2 linked regions of the Breoghania sp. L-A4 genome follow. The protein of the gene in region 1 interacts with the protein of each later gene in a pairwise test. Links are inferred from orthologs where the notes say so. Each region holds a gene or a part of one and is shown in the gene's direction. Other genes may lie near its edges. The genes, in order: D1F64_RS11755 and D1F64_RS01885.

Region 1 (6,870 bases):
GAAATCAGATATCCATTTTTCGGGTGGACGACAGCTCTCGGCACCGCAAATACCGCGCTATCGGGAGCCTTGAGCTTTGTTTTTACCGCCTCTTGATAAACGGACATCTGCGCCTCGTTCAAGGCGACGTAGTCCGAGCTCTTGATGTCGTATGGCTCCGATTTGCAGCCAGCCAGAAGAAACGTCGCCAGAACAACAATCTTCACACTACGAATTTTCGACGCCATTTATTTAACCTTTACTACAATACGAAAATGAAATTCAGATCCAGATACCCATCTCTTGATGGGCACCACTCTGAATTGGATCGAATGCATTGATAAGCGAAATGCTCAGAACAGCCAACCGCAGCCCGGGATCGCCTTGTTCAAGCCGCCGCCGGCGTCTTGTGCCCCAGATGATTGTGCAGCTCAAGGCAACGGCCGAACCATTCCGTCACCGGATCGTCGTCTTCGAGCAACCGGAAGGAACTCACCACGCGCGGCCACTGCAGCGTGCCAAAGAGGATGTAGTCGGCGAACAGCGGCGCGTCGCCACCGAACCACGGCTGGTTCTTCAACATCTGGCGCACCGGCTGCAGCGCCTTGCGGAAGGTGTCCAGCCGCGCCTCGCGGCCCTCGTGCAGGGATTCCAGTGTGGTGCCGAAGCGTTTTTCGCGGCTCTCGCGGAAATACGCCTGGTCGTCCGGCCCCAGAATATCGTGAATGTCCTTCATCACCAGATTGCCGAGCGCGAAGTGCACCGTGGTGTTGACCCAGCTCTCGACGAATTTCGCGGCCGCCCGGCCACCCTCGCCGCCGAACAGCGACGGCCGGTCGGGATAGGTTTCCTCCAGATAGACCGCGATATCCCAGCTGTCGCTGATCGTGCGGTCCTCGTCCGAGATCACCGGCACGGTCGAGGACACGCCGCCGACCATCTCGCGGATCTTCGTGAACGGGGTCGCCCGCTCCTCGACGCCGAGATGCTTGTGCGCCAGGGCCATTTTCACGCGCCAGCAATAAGGGCTGAACCGCCGGGCCTCGTCGGCCCCGCACAAGTCGTAAAGTACAACGGGCATCTGGCGTCCTTTTGTGAATTTCCGCGCGCATGTCAGGCGTGCTGACGTATGATTTTGAGCGACCCTACTTGAGCTTTTCGCGGGAGAAAACATGAAAGCTTTTGTCACGATGATGGCTGGCTACAACGCCTGGGCCAACACCCGGCTTTATGCAGCCGTGGAGACATTGTCCGAAGCACAGTATTTTGAGGATCGCGGCGCCTTCTTCGGCTCGCTGCATGGCACGCTGAACCATATCTTGGTCGGCGACCACATATGGATGCACCGCTTCACCGGAGACGGCCCTCTTCCGGCGCAGCTCGACACCGTCCTGCACGACACATTGACGGCCCTGCGCGCCGCCCGCGAGGCCGAGGACGCGCGGATCATCGCCTACACCAACGGCCTCTCGGAGGCGGATCTGCGCCACACCTTCACCTACACGCCGGTCACCAGCCCCGAGCCCGTGACCCAGCCGCTGGCGCCCGCGCTGGCGCATCTGTTCAACCACCAAACCCATCACCGCGGCCAGGCGCACGGAATGCTCAGCCAACTCAGTGTCGACCCGCCGTCGCTGGACTTGATCCGGTATCAGCGCGAGAGGGGCGTGGGGATGGGGTGAGATCGCGGCACCTCACATCCGATGTCATCCGCCGGCCACAAAAAACCACGTCGTCATCCCGTGCGCGGTGCAGCGCGCGGTGCTGCTCCGCTGACACGGGATCCATACCGTGATGTCTCCATGCGGCGAGGCCAGGGTGATTGCACACGAGGACTGAGCCACGTGTCCGCGCCGACCCTTATCGGCATGGAAGCCGGGTCAAGCCCGGCACGACGGACGCGATTTCCGTGCTGCCCTCAGCCATCCATTCATGTCCAACGCAATACCTAAACCAGCGCGATCAGCCGGCTGGGGCCGCCGCTGGCGCCGGCGATTTTTGGGGCGCCGACCACCAGTGTCGCGCCCGTCGCCGGCACCTGATCAAGGTTGGCGACCGCTTCCATGCCCCAGCGCCCGGACGGCAGCCAGGCGTAGTGGGTGACGAAATCGGTCGACAATCCATAGTCGAGCGACAGCGTGTCCACCGCCATGCCGGTGACGCCGCGTTCCATCAGCAATTCGGTTGCTTCCAGAGCAAAGCCGGGGAAATGCATCTTGCCGTCGGCATCGGCGTTGCGGAACTTTTCGTTTCCAGCGAATTGATCCCAGCCGGAGTTCATCGCCACGCAGCCGCCCTGCGGCAATGGACCGTTGGCTGTCTCCCAGTCCAAAAGATCCTGCGCACTTACCTGATAGTCCGGGTCTGCGGCGGCCTGTGCCTTCACGTCGATAACGGCGAGCGGCAGCACGAGCTGGTCGACCGGCACGTCGGCCGCCGACGCCCCGTCCTTGGAGAAATGCAGCGGCGCGTCCATGTGGGTGCCGGTGTGCTCGACCAGATGCCAGCGGTTGACGTTGAACCCGTCCTCCTCAAAAGAAAACATCTTTTCGAATTCGATCTGGTTGCCGCCGAAATAGGTGGGAAAATTCTCCACCAGCCGGTGCGTCAGGTCGACGGCACGGCTGAAACTGGCGGGGGCCGCGCGCGCCGGCGGCGCAAAGGCCTGGAACGTGGCGGCGGTTGCGGCAGCCGCACCCGCGCCCTTGAAAAATCCGCGGCGCGACAACCGCGCGACAACCGCTTCCTGGCAACCCGGAACACACATGACGACGCTCCAAAGCAAGAGGCCCCCCGGCCCTGTGTAATTATACGAAGCGACATGCCGCAGCGGCAACCTCGGATACGCGCGAATACGGCCAAAACGGGTCGCAAAGTCACGTTCTTCGCACTGCACGCGTGATTGCTCTTGCAACGGGACACGGTCCGCGCCAAAAGGCGCCATGCTGCATGTCAACGAACTCACATACCGGATTGCCGGCCGTACCCTGCTTGACCAGGCCTCCGTCGTCGTGCCCGAGGGCGCGAAGGTCGGCTTGGTCGGTCGCAATGGCACGGGCAAATCAACGCTTTTCGGCCTGATCACCGGCGATCTGTCGCCGGAATCCGGCTCGCTCACGGTGCGCCGCAACGCGCGCGTCGGCCAGGTGGCCCAGGAAGCGCCCGGATCGGACATCTCCCTGATCGACGTGGTGCTGGCCGCCGACACCGAGCGCTCGGCGCTGCTGGCGGAAGCGGAGACCGCGACCGACCCGCACCGCATCGGCGAGATCCACATGCGGCTGGCCGACATCGACTCGCACACGGCGGAAGCGCGCGCCGGCTCGATCCTTCACGGGCTCGGCTTTTCGGCCGCCGCCCAGCAGCAACCCTGCTCTGCGTTTTCCGGCGGCTGGCGGATGCGCGTGGCGCTCGCCGCCGTGCTGTTCTCCGAGCCCGACCTGCTGCTGCTGGATGAGCCGACCAACTATCTCGATCTGGAAGGCACGCTGTGGCTGGAAACCTACATCGCGCGCTATCCCTACACCGTGCTGCTGATCTCGCATGACCGCGACCTGCTCAACAAGGCGGTGGACACCATCGTGCATCTGGACCAGCTCAAGCTGACGTCCTATCGCGGCGGCTACGACAATTTCGAGCGCCAGCGTCGCGAGAACATGGCGGTGCAGGAAAAGCATCGCGAGAAGCAGGAAACCCAGCGCAAGCATATGGAAGCGTTCGTCAATCGCTTCCGCGCCAAGGCGTCCAAGGCGCGCCAGGCGCAGTCGCGGCTGAAGATGCTCGAGCGCATGGAGCCGATCCAGGCGGCGGCCAACGACATGCGCCAGCCGATCTCCTTCCCGGAGCCCAAGGTGGTCCCCGCCCCGCCGCTGATCGCGCTCGAGGGCGCAAGCGTCGGCTATGATGGCAAGCCGGTGCTCAAGAACCTGAACCTGCGGCTGGACCCGGACGACCGGATCGCGCTGCTCGGCGCCAACGGCAACGGCAAGTCCACCTTCGCAAAGCTTCTGGCCGGGCGGCTGGAGCTGATTTCCGGCCATATGGCGCGGGCCAACAAGATGAAGATCGCCTATTTCGCCCAGCACCAGCTGGACGAACTGGTGCCCGAACACTCGCCGGTGCAGCACGTGCGCGCCCGCATGCCGGGCGAGCCGGAAGGCAAGGTGCGCGGCCGCGTCGCCCGCTTCGGTCTGCCGACCGACCGCATGGAAACCGCCGCCAAGGATCTCTCCGGCGGCGAAAAGGCGAGACTTTTGCTGGGCTTGGCCACGTTCGACGGACCCAACCTGCTGATCCTCGACGAGCCGACCAACCATCTGGACATCGACAGCCGCGAAGCGCTGGTCTTCGCGCTCAACGATTATCAGGGCGCGGTGATCCTGATCTCGCATGACCGGCATCTGGTGGAGGCGTCGGCCGACCGGCTGTGGCTGGTGGCCGACGGCACCGTAACCAATTACGACGGCGATATGGAAGAGTATCGCAAGATGATCCTGCAAGGCGGCAAGGGCGCCGACCGGGCCGGCGAAATGGACAAGCAGCAGCGCGGTTCGGCCCAGGACCGGCGCCGGGGGGCGGCGGAAAAGCGCGCCCAGCTGGCGCCATTGCGCAAGCAGATCCAGGCGGCGGAACGCAAGGTGGAGAAGCTGCAGGGCGACATCAAGCGCTTTGACAGGCTGCTCGCGGACCCGGAACTTTATGCCCGCGATCCGCTGAAGGCGACGCAACTCGCCAAGCGCAAGGCCGACACCGAGAAGGCCCTGGCCAGGGCCGAGGAAGACTGGCTCGGCATGACGTCTCAATACGAAGAGGCCACGGCGGCCGAATAGCCGCGCTGAAGCCGTACTGCCCGGGCATGCAAGGCGTTGGTGCGGGATGGCGCGCAAGCGGCCCATCCTTCGAGACGGGCCATCGGCCCTCCTCAGGATGAGGTCGATTGTTGTGGCCCGGCGGCATGCAATCTCTTGATTCACAACAAGAAAGCCTCATCCTGAGGAAGCCGCGCAGCGGCTGTCTCGAAGGATGCGCGGCGTGCTCCATCACCGATGCACGCTCCACCGGACAATCTCGCGTCGACAGAGCCCCCTATCCCCCGCACTCGAATTTCCGCTATCGTTTGAAAAAACGATCACCGGGGGAACAAGCCTATGAGCATTGCAGTCGAGCGCGACGGGGCCGTCACGATCATCACCATCGACCGTCCGGAGGCGCGCAACGCCGTGGACCCGGACACAGCCGAAGCGCTGAGCGAAGCGTTTCTGCGGTTCAACGCGGATGATGACGCCCGCGTGGCGGTTCTCACGGGCGCCGGCGGCGCGTTCTGCGCCGGATTCGATCTCAAGTACGCGGGTTCCCTGGAACAGGAACGCCGCCCGCTGGGCGATCTGGATATCCCCGCCGGCTGGCATGGTGGCAACGGCTCCGACATCCCGCGCGGACCGATGGGGCCGACCCGGCTGACCCTCGACAAACCGCTGCTTGCCGCCATTTCCGGACCCGCTGTGGCCGGAGGCATGGAGCTGGCGCTGCTCGCCGACATGCGGGTGATGGAGGAAACGGCCTATATGGGCGTCTTCTGCCGCCGCTGGGGCGTTCCGTTGATCGACGGCGGCACCGTGCGGCTGCCGCGCCTGGTCGGCATGGGGCGCGCCATGGACCTGATCCTGACCGGCCGCAAGATCATGGCAGACGAGTGCCAACGTATTGGACTGGCTGAGAGAATCGTGCCCCACGGCGATGCCTTGAGCGCCGCAAGGGCGCTGGCCGCGGAGATCGCCCGCTTCCCGCCCGAATGCGTGCGCGCCGACCGCAAGGCGGCCTACGCCGCCTGGGGCAAGCCGATCAACGAGGCGCTGAGCATTGAATGGGCCAGTCGCTCGATCCTGCAAAAGGAAGGCATTTCAGGCGCCCAGAGATTTGCCCGCGGCGCCGGCCGCAGCGGCGATTTCGAGCGCATTTGACGCGTCAAAAGCGTCAAAACGGTCGAATTGCGTCGAGATCGCGCCGCGCCGTGAAAATCCCGTCCGCGTCATGGCCGGGCTTGTCCCGACCACCCGCAACTCATTGAAAACATGGATCCTCGGCACAAGGCCGAGGATGACGACCGCGGGGCATGAGCCTTGCCCCCCGGTTCAAACAGGGCTTTCTATTTTCCCTCGAATTCGCGCGAATTCGAGGGATTTTTGACGGTTTTTTGATTCAAATTCGAGACCGTTTCGTTTGAAGGGACGCGATCGCGGCTATCGTTTGCGATCGCATACTATTTCTTGCGGAACTCCGCCATCACATGCTCGATCACCCGGCCGTCGGGCCGGTGGACGTCGTAGGCGCGATGCGAGCGCAGGGCGAAGCCGAGATCCCGAAACCGGTCGAGCTCCGACGGCGTCAGCGGCCAGGGCGGACCGTCATAACCGACGCCGTCCTCGCCCGAGCGGGTGATCACCAGCAGCGTGCCGCCGGGGGCAACCAGATTGGCGATGGCGGCAAATCCCCGCTCGCGCAGATCGCCGTGCAGGGCCTGCAGCGTGTAGCACTCGTGCACCAGATCAAACGCGCCGATCCACTCCTGAGGCGGGTTGAACAGATCGGCGACCTGATAATCGACCTTGGTGTCGGGAAACCGCCTCCGGGCCCATTGAATGGCGCCGTCGGCGAGATCGAAAGCGGTGGTCGCCCAGCCGGCGGCCGACAGCGCCTCGGCGTTGTCGCCGAGCCCGCAGGCCACATCGAGCGCCCGGCGGCCCGCGCCGGGGTTCCTGGCGAGCCAGGCCACCAGAACGTCCTTGGGCTTGAGATCCGCCCAGGGCACCGCGGCGGGATCGTCGTCCGCCAGCTCGTAGACCTGCTCGAACCATGACCGGCGATCCTCGGGATCGCCGCCCTTTGCGCCCG
Region 2 (7,544 bases), 2.2 Mb from region 1 along the record:
GCTCGGCCACACGCTGGTGACCAAGCAGACCGGCCCCGCCGGCAAGGTCGTGAACCGTCTCTACATCGAGGACGGCGCCAACATCGACCGCGAGCTCTATCTCTCGCTGCTCGTCGACCGCACCTGCGGCCAGGTGGCCTTCGTGGTCTCCACCGAGGGCGGCATGGACATCGAGGCCGTCGCGGAAGCGACGCCGGAGAAGATCCACAACCTGCCGATCGACCCGGAAACCGGTGTCACGGAGGCCGACGCGGCCAAGCTCTGCGACGCGCTGGAGCTCGACGACGTCTCCCGCGCCGACGGCATGAAGCTGTTCCCGATCCTCTACAAGGCCTTTGTCGAAAAGGACATGAGCCTGCTGGAGATCAATCCGCTGATCACGCTCGGCGGCGGCGGCGGACTGCGCGTTCTCGACGCCAAGGTCTCGTTTGACGGCAACGCGCTGTTCCGTCACGAGGATGTGGTGGCGCTGCGCGATCTGACCGAAGAGGACGCCAAGGAGATCGAGGCGTCCAAATACGACCTCGCCTATGTCGCGCTTGACGGCGAGATCGGCTGCATGGTCAACGGCGCGGGCCTGGCCATGGCGACCATGGACATCATCAAGCTCTACGGGGCGGAGCCGGCCAACTTCCTCGACGTCGGTGGCGGCGCCACCACGGAGAAGGTGACGGCCGCGTTCCAGATCATCACCGCCGATCCGAACGTGAAGGGCATTCTCGTCAACATCTTCGGCGGCATCATGCGCTGCGACATCATCGCCCAGGGCGTGGTCGAGGCCGTGAAGAAAGTCGGCCTGCAGGTGCCGCTCGTGGTGCGCCTGGAAGGCACCAACGTCGATCTCGGCAAGACAATCATCAACGAAAGCGGCCTCAACGTGATTGCGGCCGACGACCTCGACGATGCCGCCCAGAAGATCGTTGCTGCCGTCAAGGAGGCCTCGTAAATGTCGATTCTCGTCAATAAAAACACCAAGGTCATCGTTCAGGGCCTGACCGGCAAGACGGGTACCTTCCACACCGAGCAGGCGCTGGCCTATCACGGCACGCAGATGGTGGCGGGCACGCATCCCAAGAAGGGCGGCGAGTTCTGGACCGGCAACGTGAACGGATCGGAAGCCAAGCTGCCGATCTTCGCATCGGTGGCGGAAGCCAGGGACCGCACCGGCGCCGACGCCTCCGTGATCTACGTTCCGCCCGCAGGCGCGGGTGCGGCGATCATCGAAGCCATCGACGCCGAGATCCCCTTCATCGTCTGTATCACTGAAGGCATTCCGGTGATGGACATGGTCAAGGTGAAGGCGCGGCTCGAGAAGTCCAACTCGCGGCTTCTCGGTCCGAACTGCCCGGGAATCCTGACACCCGACGAGTGCAAGATCGGCATCATGCCGGGCTCCATCTTCAACAAGGGCTCGGTGGGTATTGTCTCGCGCTCGGGAACGCTCACCTATGAAGCGGTGTTCCAGACCACCAACGCCGGCCTCGGTCAGACAACAGCCGTCGGCATCGGCGGCGATCCGGTCAAGGGCACCGAGTTCATCGATGTTCTTGAGATGTTCCTGGCCGACGACGACACCAAGTCGATCATCATGATCGGCGAGATCGGCGGGTCGGCCGAGGAAGAAGCAGCTCAGTTCATCGCGGATGAGGCGAAGAAGGGCCGTTCCAAGCCGATGGCGGGCTTCATCGCCGGCCGTACGGCGCCTCCGGGCCGCACCATGGGTCATGCCGGTGCTGTGATTTCCGGCGGTAAGGGCGGCGCGGAAGACAAGATCGAGGCGATGGAAGCCGCAGGCATCCGCGTGTCGCCGTCGCCTGCGAAACTCGGCGAGACCCTCGTCGAGGTTCTCAAGGGCTGATTAAGGCTTTGGCGTCTATAACGGTTAAGACGTTTTAAACTGAGTGCGGCCGTACGCGGCCGCACATCCACTTGGCGGGGGTGCGACTGCGTCCTCAGAATTCAGTCCGGCGCGGTTTGATACCGCGCCATTTGCGAGCGGGGCGGGGGCTGATCTCCCGCTGACAAAACAATGGCACGGCAGGACGCGAACGAAGCTTTCGCACTGACGTCGTTCCTCTACGGCGCCAACGCAGCCTATATCGAAGAACTCTATGCGCGCTATCAGACGGATCCCGGTTCCCTTGACGCGGAGTGGCAGGATTTCTTCTCCAAGCTGAAGGACGCGCCCGATGACGTTCTCAAGCAGGCGAAGGGCGCCTCCTGGAAGCGCGCCGACTGGCCCAGGCCCGATTCCGGCGATCTGATTTCCGCGCTGGACGGTGACTGGCCGGCGACGGAAGCGGCGATCGGCGACAAGATCAAGGGCAAGGCGGCGGCCAAGGGCAACGAGATGTCCGAGGCGCAGGTGCAGCAGGCCACGCGCGATTCCGTGCGCGCCCTGATGATGATCCGCGCCTACCGCATGCGCGGCCACCTGCATGCGGATCTCGACCCGCTGAAGCTCGAGCCGCCCAAGGATCACGTCGAGCTGCATCCGGTCACCTACGGCTTCACCGACGCCGACTGGGACCGCAAGATCTTCCTCGACCACGTGCTGGGGCTCGAGTTCGCGACCATCCGCGAGATGCTCGAGATCCTCAAGCGCACCTATTGCTCGACGCTGGGCGTCGAGTTCATGCACATTTCCGATCCGGCGGAGAAGGCCTGGATCCAGGAGCGCATCGAAGGCCCCGACAAGCAGGTCACCTTCACGCCGGAAGGCAAGCGCGCCATCCTCAACAAGCTGATCGAGGCCGAGGGCTTCGAGAAGTTCCTGGACGTGAAATACACCGGCACCAAGCGCTTCGGCCTTGATGGCGGTGAGGCGCTGCTGCCCGCGCTGGAGCAGATCATCAAGCGCGGCGGCCAGCTCGGCCTGAAGGAAATCGTCCTCGGCATGGCCCACCGCGGCCGCCTCAACGTGCTCTCCCAGGTGATGGGCAAGCCGTTGCGCGCCATCTTTCACGAGTTCAAGGGTGGGTCGTTCACGCCCGACGACGTGGAAGGCTCGGGCGATGTGAAGTATCACCTCGGCGCCTCGTCGGACCGGGAGTTCGACGGCAACAACGTGCATCTGTCGCTGACCGCCAATCCCTCGCACCTGGAAATCGTCAATCCGGTGGTGCTGGGCAAGGCGCGGGCCAAGCAGGACCAGCATTCCACGGTCGACGGCAAGTGGGTGGAAACGGTCGACGTCGATCGATCCAAGGTGCTGCCGTTGCTTCTGCACGGCGATGCGGCGTTTGCCGGCCAGGGCGTTGTCGCGGAATGCTTCGGCCTTTCGGCCCTGCGTGGGCATCGCACCGGCGGCTCGATCCACTTCATCATCAACAACCAGATCGGGTTTACGACGAATCCGCGCTTCTCGCGCTCCTCGCCGTATCCGTCCGATGTGGCGAAGATGATCGAGGCGCCGATCTTTCATGTGAACGGCGACGATCCGGAAGCGGTGGTCTTCGCGGCCAAGATCGCAACCGAGTTCCGTCAGGCGTTCGGCAAGCCCGTCGTCATCGACATGTTCTGCTACCGCCGCTTCGGCCACAACGAGGGCGACGAGCCGGCGTTTACCCAGCCGATCATGTACGCCAAGATCCGCCAGCATCCCACGACGCTGCAGATCTACGCCGACAAGCTGATCGCTCAAGGCATCATTACGGGCGAGGAACTGGATTCCATGCGCGCCAACCGGCGCGCGACCATCGACGAGGAGTTCGAGGCCGGTCAGTCCTACATGCCCAACAAGGCGGACTGGCTGGACGGGCGCTGGACAGGCTTCAAGCAGGCGGTCGACTTCGACGACCCGCGCCGCGGCCAGACCGGCATCCCGATGGACATGCTGCGGCACATCGGCGAAAAGCTCTCGTCGGTGCCGGAGGGTTTCAACGCCCACCGCACCATCCGCCGCTTCCTCGCCAATCGCGCCAAGATGCTGGAGACGGGCAAGAACATCGACTGGGCCACAGCGGAAGCTTTCGCCTTCGGTTCGCTGCTGATGGACGGCCACAAGGTGCGCCTGTCGGGGCAGGACGTGGAACGCGGTACCTTCTCGCAGCGCCATTCCGTGCTCTACGATCAGGAGACCGAGGATCGCTACATCCCGCTCGCCAACCTGAGCAAGGACCAGGAGCGCTACGAGGTCATCAACTCGATGCTGTCGGAGGAAGCGGTGCTCGGCTTCGAGTACGGCTACACCCTGGCCGAGCCCAACGCGCTGACCCTGTGGGAAGCGCAGTTCGGCGACTTCGCCAACGGCGCGCAGGTGATCTTCGATCAGTTCCTGTCGTCGGGCGAGCGCAAGTGGCTGCGCATGTCGGGCCTCGTCTGCCTGCTGCCGCACGGCTACGAGGGCCAGGGTCCGGAGCATTCCTCCGCCCGTCTGGAGCGCTATCTGCAGATGTGCGCAGAGGACAACATGCAGGTCGCCTACTGCTCGACGCCGGCCAACTATTTCCACATCCTGCGCCGTCAGATGAACCGGGACTTCCGCAAGCCGCTGATCCTGATGACGCCGAAGTCGCTGCTGCGCCACAAGCGTTGCGTGTCGACGCTGGAGGAACTGGGGCCGGATTCGAGCTTCCATCGTCTCCTGTGGGACGACGCGGAACTGCATCCCGAAGAAGGCATCAAGCTCGCCAAGGACGACAAGATCCGTCGCGTCGTGCTTTGCACCGGCAAGGTCTATTTCGATTTGCAGGAAGAGCGCGAAAAGCTGGGTCTGAACGACGTCTATCTGCTGCGCGTCGAACAACTCTACCCGTTCCCGACCAAGGCTCTGGTGCACGAACTCGGCCGCTTCAAGAATGCCGATGTGGTGTGGTGTCAGGAAGAGCCCAAGAACATGGGCTCGTGGTATCATGTCCAGCCCTACATCGAATGGGTGCTGACGCAGATCGACGCGGAGCACAAACGTCCCCGCTACGTCGGTCGCCCGGCCGCCGCGGCCACGGCCACGGGCCTCATGTCCAAGCATCAGGCGCAGCTCCAGGCATTCCTGGCCGAAGCCTTCGCGGAAGGTTGATCAATGGCTCGCGTCCCGATGGGGTGCGGGCCCTGGTTCCCGCAGCTCGGTCGGGTGCCACTGACACACGACTATTGAATTCACACAGCAGCAAGGCTGCAAAGCGAAGAGACGAGGATCATGGCAACGGAAATCCGCGTGCCCACGCTGGGCGAATCCGTGACCGAAGCCACCATCGCGCAGTGGTACAAGAAGCCCGGCGATGCGATAGCGGCCGACGAGCCGCTGGTCGAGCTTGAGACCGACAAGGTGACCATCGAGGTGCCTGCCCCCTCCGCAGGCGTGCTGGAGAGCATCGTCGTCGAAGAGGGCGTCACCGTTGAGGTTGGCGCGCTTCTGGGCATGCTGAAGGAAGGTTCCGGCGCGTCCTCCCCTGCCGCATCCGCTCCGGCTGAGCCTGCCTCCAAGCCCGCCGCGGCTCCGGCGGCTCCGGCTGAAGGCGGAGCCGACATGCCCCCGGCGCCGGCGGCCCGCAAGCTGATGGCCGAGCAGGGCGTCAGCGCCGCAGCCGTCGAAGGCACCGGCAAACGCGGTCAGGTTCTCAAGGGCGACGTGATGGCGGCGATCGAGGCGGGCACGAGCGCGCCCTCGGCTCCGGCCGCGTCCGTTCGCGCCCCGGTGGCCGTGGAAGACGGTCCGCGCGAGGAACGCGTGCGCATGACCAAGCTGCGCCAGACCATCGCCAAGCGGCTGAAGGACGCGCAGAACACCGCCGCCATGCTGACCACCTTCAACGAGGTGGACATGGGGCCGGTGATGGAATTGCGCAAGCAATACAAGGACCTGTTCGAAAAGAAGCACGGCGTGAAGCTGGGCTTCATGGGTTTCTTCACCAAGGCCGTCTGCCATGCGCTGAAGGAAATCCCGGCGGTCAACGGCGAAGTCGACGGCACCGATATCATCTACAAGAACTTCTGCCACATCGGCGTGGCGGTCGGCACGGAGAAGGGCCTCGTGGTGCCGGTGGTGCGTGACGCCGACCAGATGACGATCGCCGAGATCGAGAAGGAAATCGCCAATCTCGGCCGCAAGGCGCGCGACGGCAAGCTCGGCATGGCTGATATGCAGGGCGGCACCTTCACGATCTCCAACGGCGGCGTCTACGGTTCGCTGATGTCGACGCCGATCCTCAACGCGCCGCAGTCCGGTATCCTGGGCATGCACAAGATCCAGGACCGTCCGATGGCGGTTGGCGGCGAGATCAAGATCCGCCCGATGATGTATCTGGCGCTGAGCTACGATCACCGTATCGTCGACGGCAAGGAAGCGGTGACCTTCCTTGTGCGCGTCAAGGAAAGCCTGGAAGACATCCAGCGTCTCGTGCTGGATCTCTGACAACAGTCAAGGCGCATTTCGGAGGATGGCAATGGTCGTCGTATCAGCAAGACGCGGTCGCGCATTCGTCATGGCGGCCGCACTGGCCGTCGCACTCCTCCCCGCCGCCGCATCCGGCACCTTGCCGGGCGCGCCGGCGGGCGCGGCGATGGCCATACCCGGTACGCCGGCCACCACTGCGGGTGGACTGGTGCTTGCCGCCCGCGATATCCGCTGGCTCGAGGGCGAGTACAGCGTGGATGGCCGCAACCCGAATGGCACGCCTTATCGCGGCCGCGTTTTCATCACGGTGCGCGGCGATGACGTCTATTTTCGTTGGGAAATCGGCCGTGATGTCTACCGCGGCGAGGGCGGCTTCGTCGGCAACGTGCTGGTCATCGACTGGGGCCAGGCCGATCCGGTGACCTATGTGGTGAACACCGACGGGACCCTGAACGGGACCTGGAGCAAGGGCCTCGCCTCCGAGCGACTGATCCCGAGATAATGATCCGCGCGGCCAAGGGCCGCGTCCGAATAGCAAAAGGCGACTGCAATGTCCCAATATGATCTCGTCGTCATCGGCTCCGGCCCCGGTGGCTATGTGTGCGCCATCAAGGCGGCCCAGCTCGGCCAGAAGGTCGCCGTTGTCGAGAAGCGCGCCAGTCATGGTGGAACCTGCCTGAACGTCGGCTGCATCCCGTCCAAGGCGCTGCTGCACACCTCGGAGCTGTTCGAGGAAGCCGGCCACGCCTTCGAAGGGTTCGGAATCAAGGTCGGCAAGCCGAAGCTCGATCTGAAGGCAATGATGGGCCACAAGACGCAGGTCGTGGACGCCAACACCTCCGGCGTCGGCTTCCTGTTCAAGAAGAACAAGATCGAGGCCTTCCAGGGCACCGGCAAGATTGTTGGCAAAGGCAAGGTTGAGGTCGCGCTTGAGGACGGTAAGACGCAGGTTCTCGAGGCGAAGAACATCGTCATCGCCACGGGGTCCGATGTGACGCCGCTGCCGGGCGTCGAAATCGACGAGAAGCAAATCGTCTCCTCCACCGGCGCGCTGGAACTCGACAAGGTTCCTGGCAAGATGATCGTCGTCGGCGCGGGTGTGATCGGTTTGGAGCTGGGCTCTGTCTGGCGCCGTCTCGGCGCCGAGGTGACCGTGGTCGAATACCTCGATCGTATCCTGCCGGGCATGGACAACGATGTCGCCAAGCAG

The links.
Region 2: the proteins of D1F64_RS11755 (region 1) and D1F64_RS01885 interact in binary tests that used the Escherichia coli proteins (3 or more experiments, as listed by UniProt). The link is inferred for Breoghania sp. L-A4 from one-to-one orthologs.

What each region holds. Positions count from the first base shown.
Region 1 is NZ_CP031841.1:2,560,849-2,567,718, reverse strand. What follows is about bases 2,467-5,364. They hold D1F64_RS11755 (ABC-F family ATP-binding cassette domain-containing protein), read left to right. Parts: upstream 2,467-2,921; coding sequence 2,922-4,808; downstream 4,809-5,364. Other genes in these bases: D1F64_RS11750 (crotonase/enoyl-CoA hydratase family protein), read left to right, coding at 5,127-5,364; D1F64_RS11760 (cyclase family protein), read right to left, coding at 2,467-2,746. Also shown: D1F64_RS11775 (hypothetical protein), read right to left, coding at 1-227; D1F64_RS11770 (glutathione S-transferase family protein), read right to left, coding at 368-1,060; D1F64_RS11765 (DinB family protein), read left to right, coding at 1,152-1,661; more of D1F64_RS11760, read right to left, coding at 1,928-2,466; more of D1F64_RS11750, read left to right, coding at 5,365-5,939; D1F64_RS11745 (class I SAM-dependent methyltransferase), read right to left, coding at 6,239-6,870. UniProt on the Escherichia coli protein: Genetic data indicate it may be involved in ribosome assembly or function.
Region 2 is NZ_CP031841.1:390,344-397,887, forward strand. Bases 1,646-5,217 are described here. They hold D1F64_RS01885 (2-oxoglutarate dehydrogenase E1 component), read left to right. Parts: upstream 1,646-2,029; coding sequence 2,030-5,017; downstream 5,018-5,217. Other genes in these bases: sucD (succinate--CoA ligase subunit alpha), read left to right, coding at 1,646-1,858; odhB (2-oxoglutarate dehydrogenase complex dihydrolipoyllysine-residue succinyltransferase), read left to right, coding at 5,138-5,217. Outside these bases: sucC (ADP-forming succinate--CoA ligase subunit beta), read left to right, coding at 1-946; more of sucD, read left to right, coding at 947-1,645; more of odhB, read left to right, coding at 5,218-6,352; D1F64_RS01895 (hypothetical protein), read left to right, coding at 6,384-6,836; lpdA (dihydrolipoyl dehydrogenase), read left to right, coding at 6,885-7,544. UniProt on the Escherichia coli protein: E1 component of the 2-oxoglutarate dehydrogenase (OGDH) complex which catalyzes the decarboxylation of 2-oxoglutarate, the first step in the conversion of 2-oxoglutarate to succinyl-CoA and CO(2).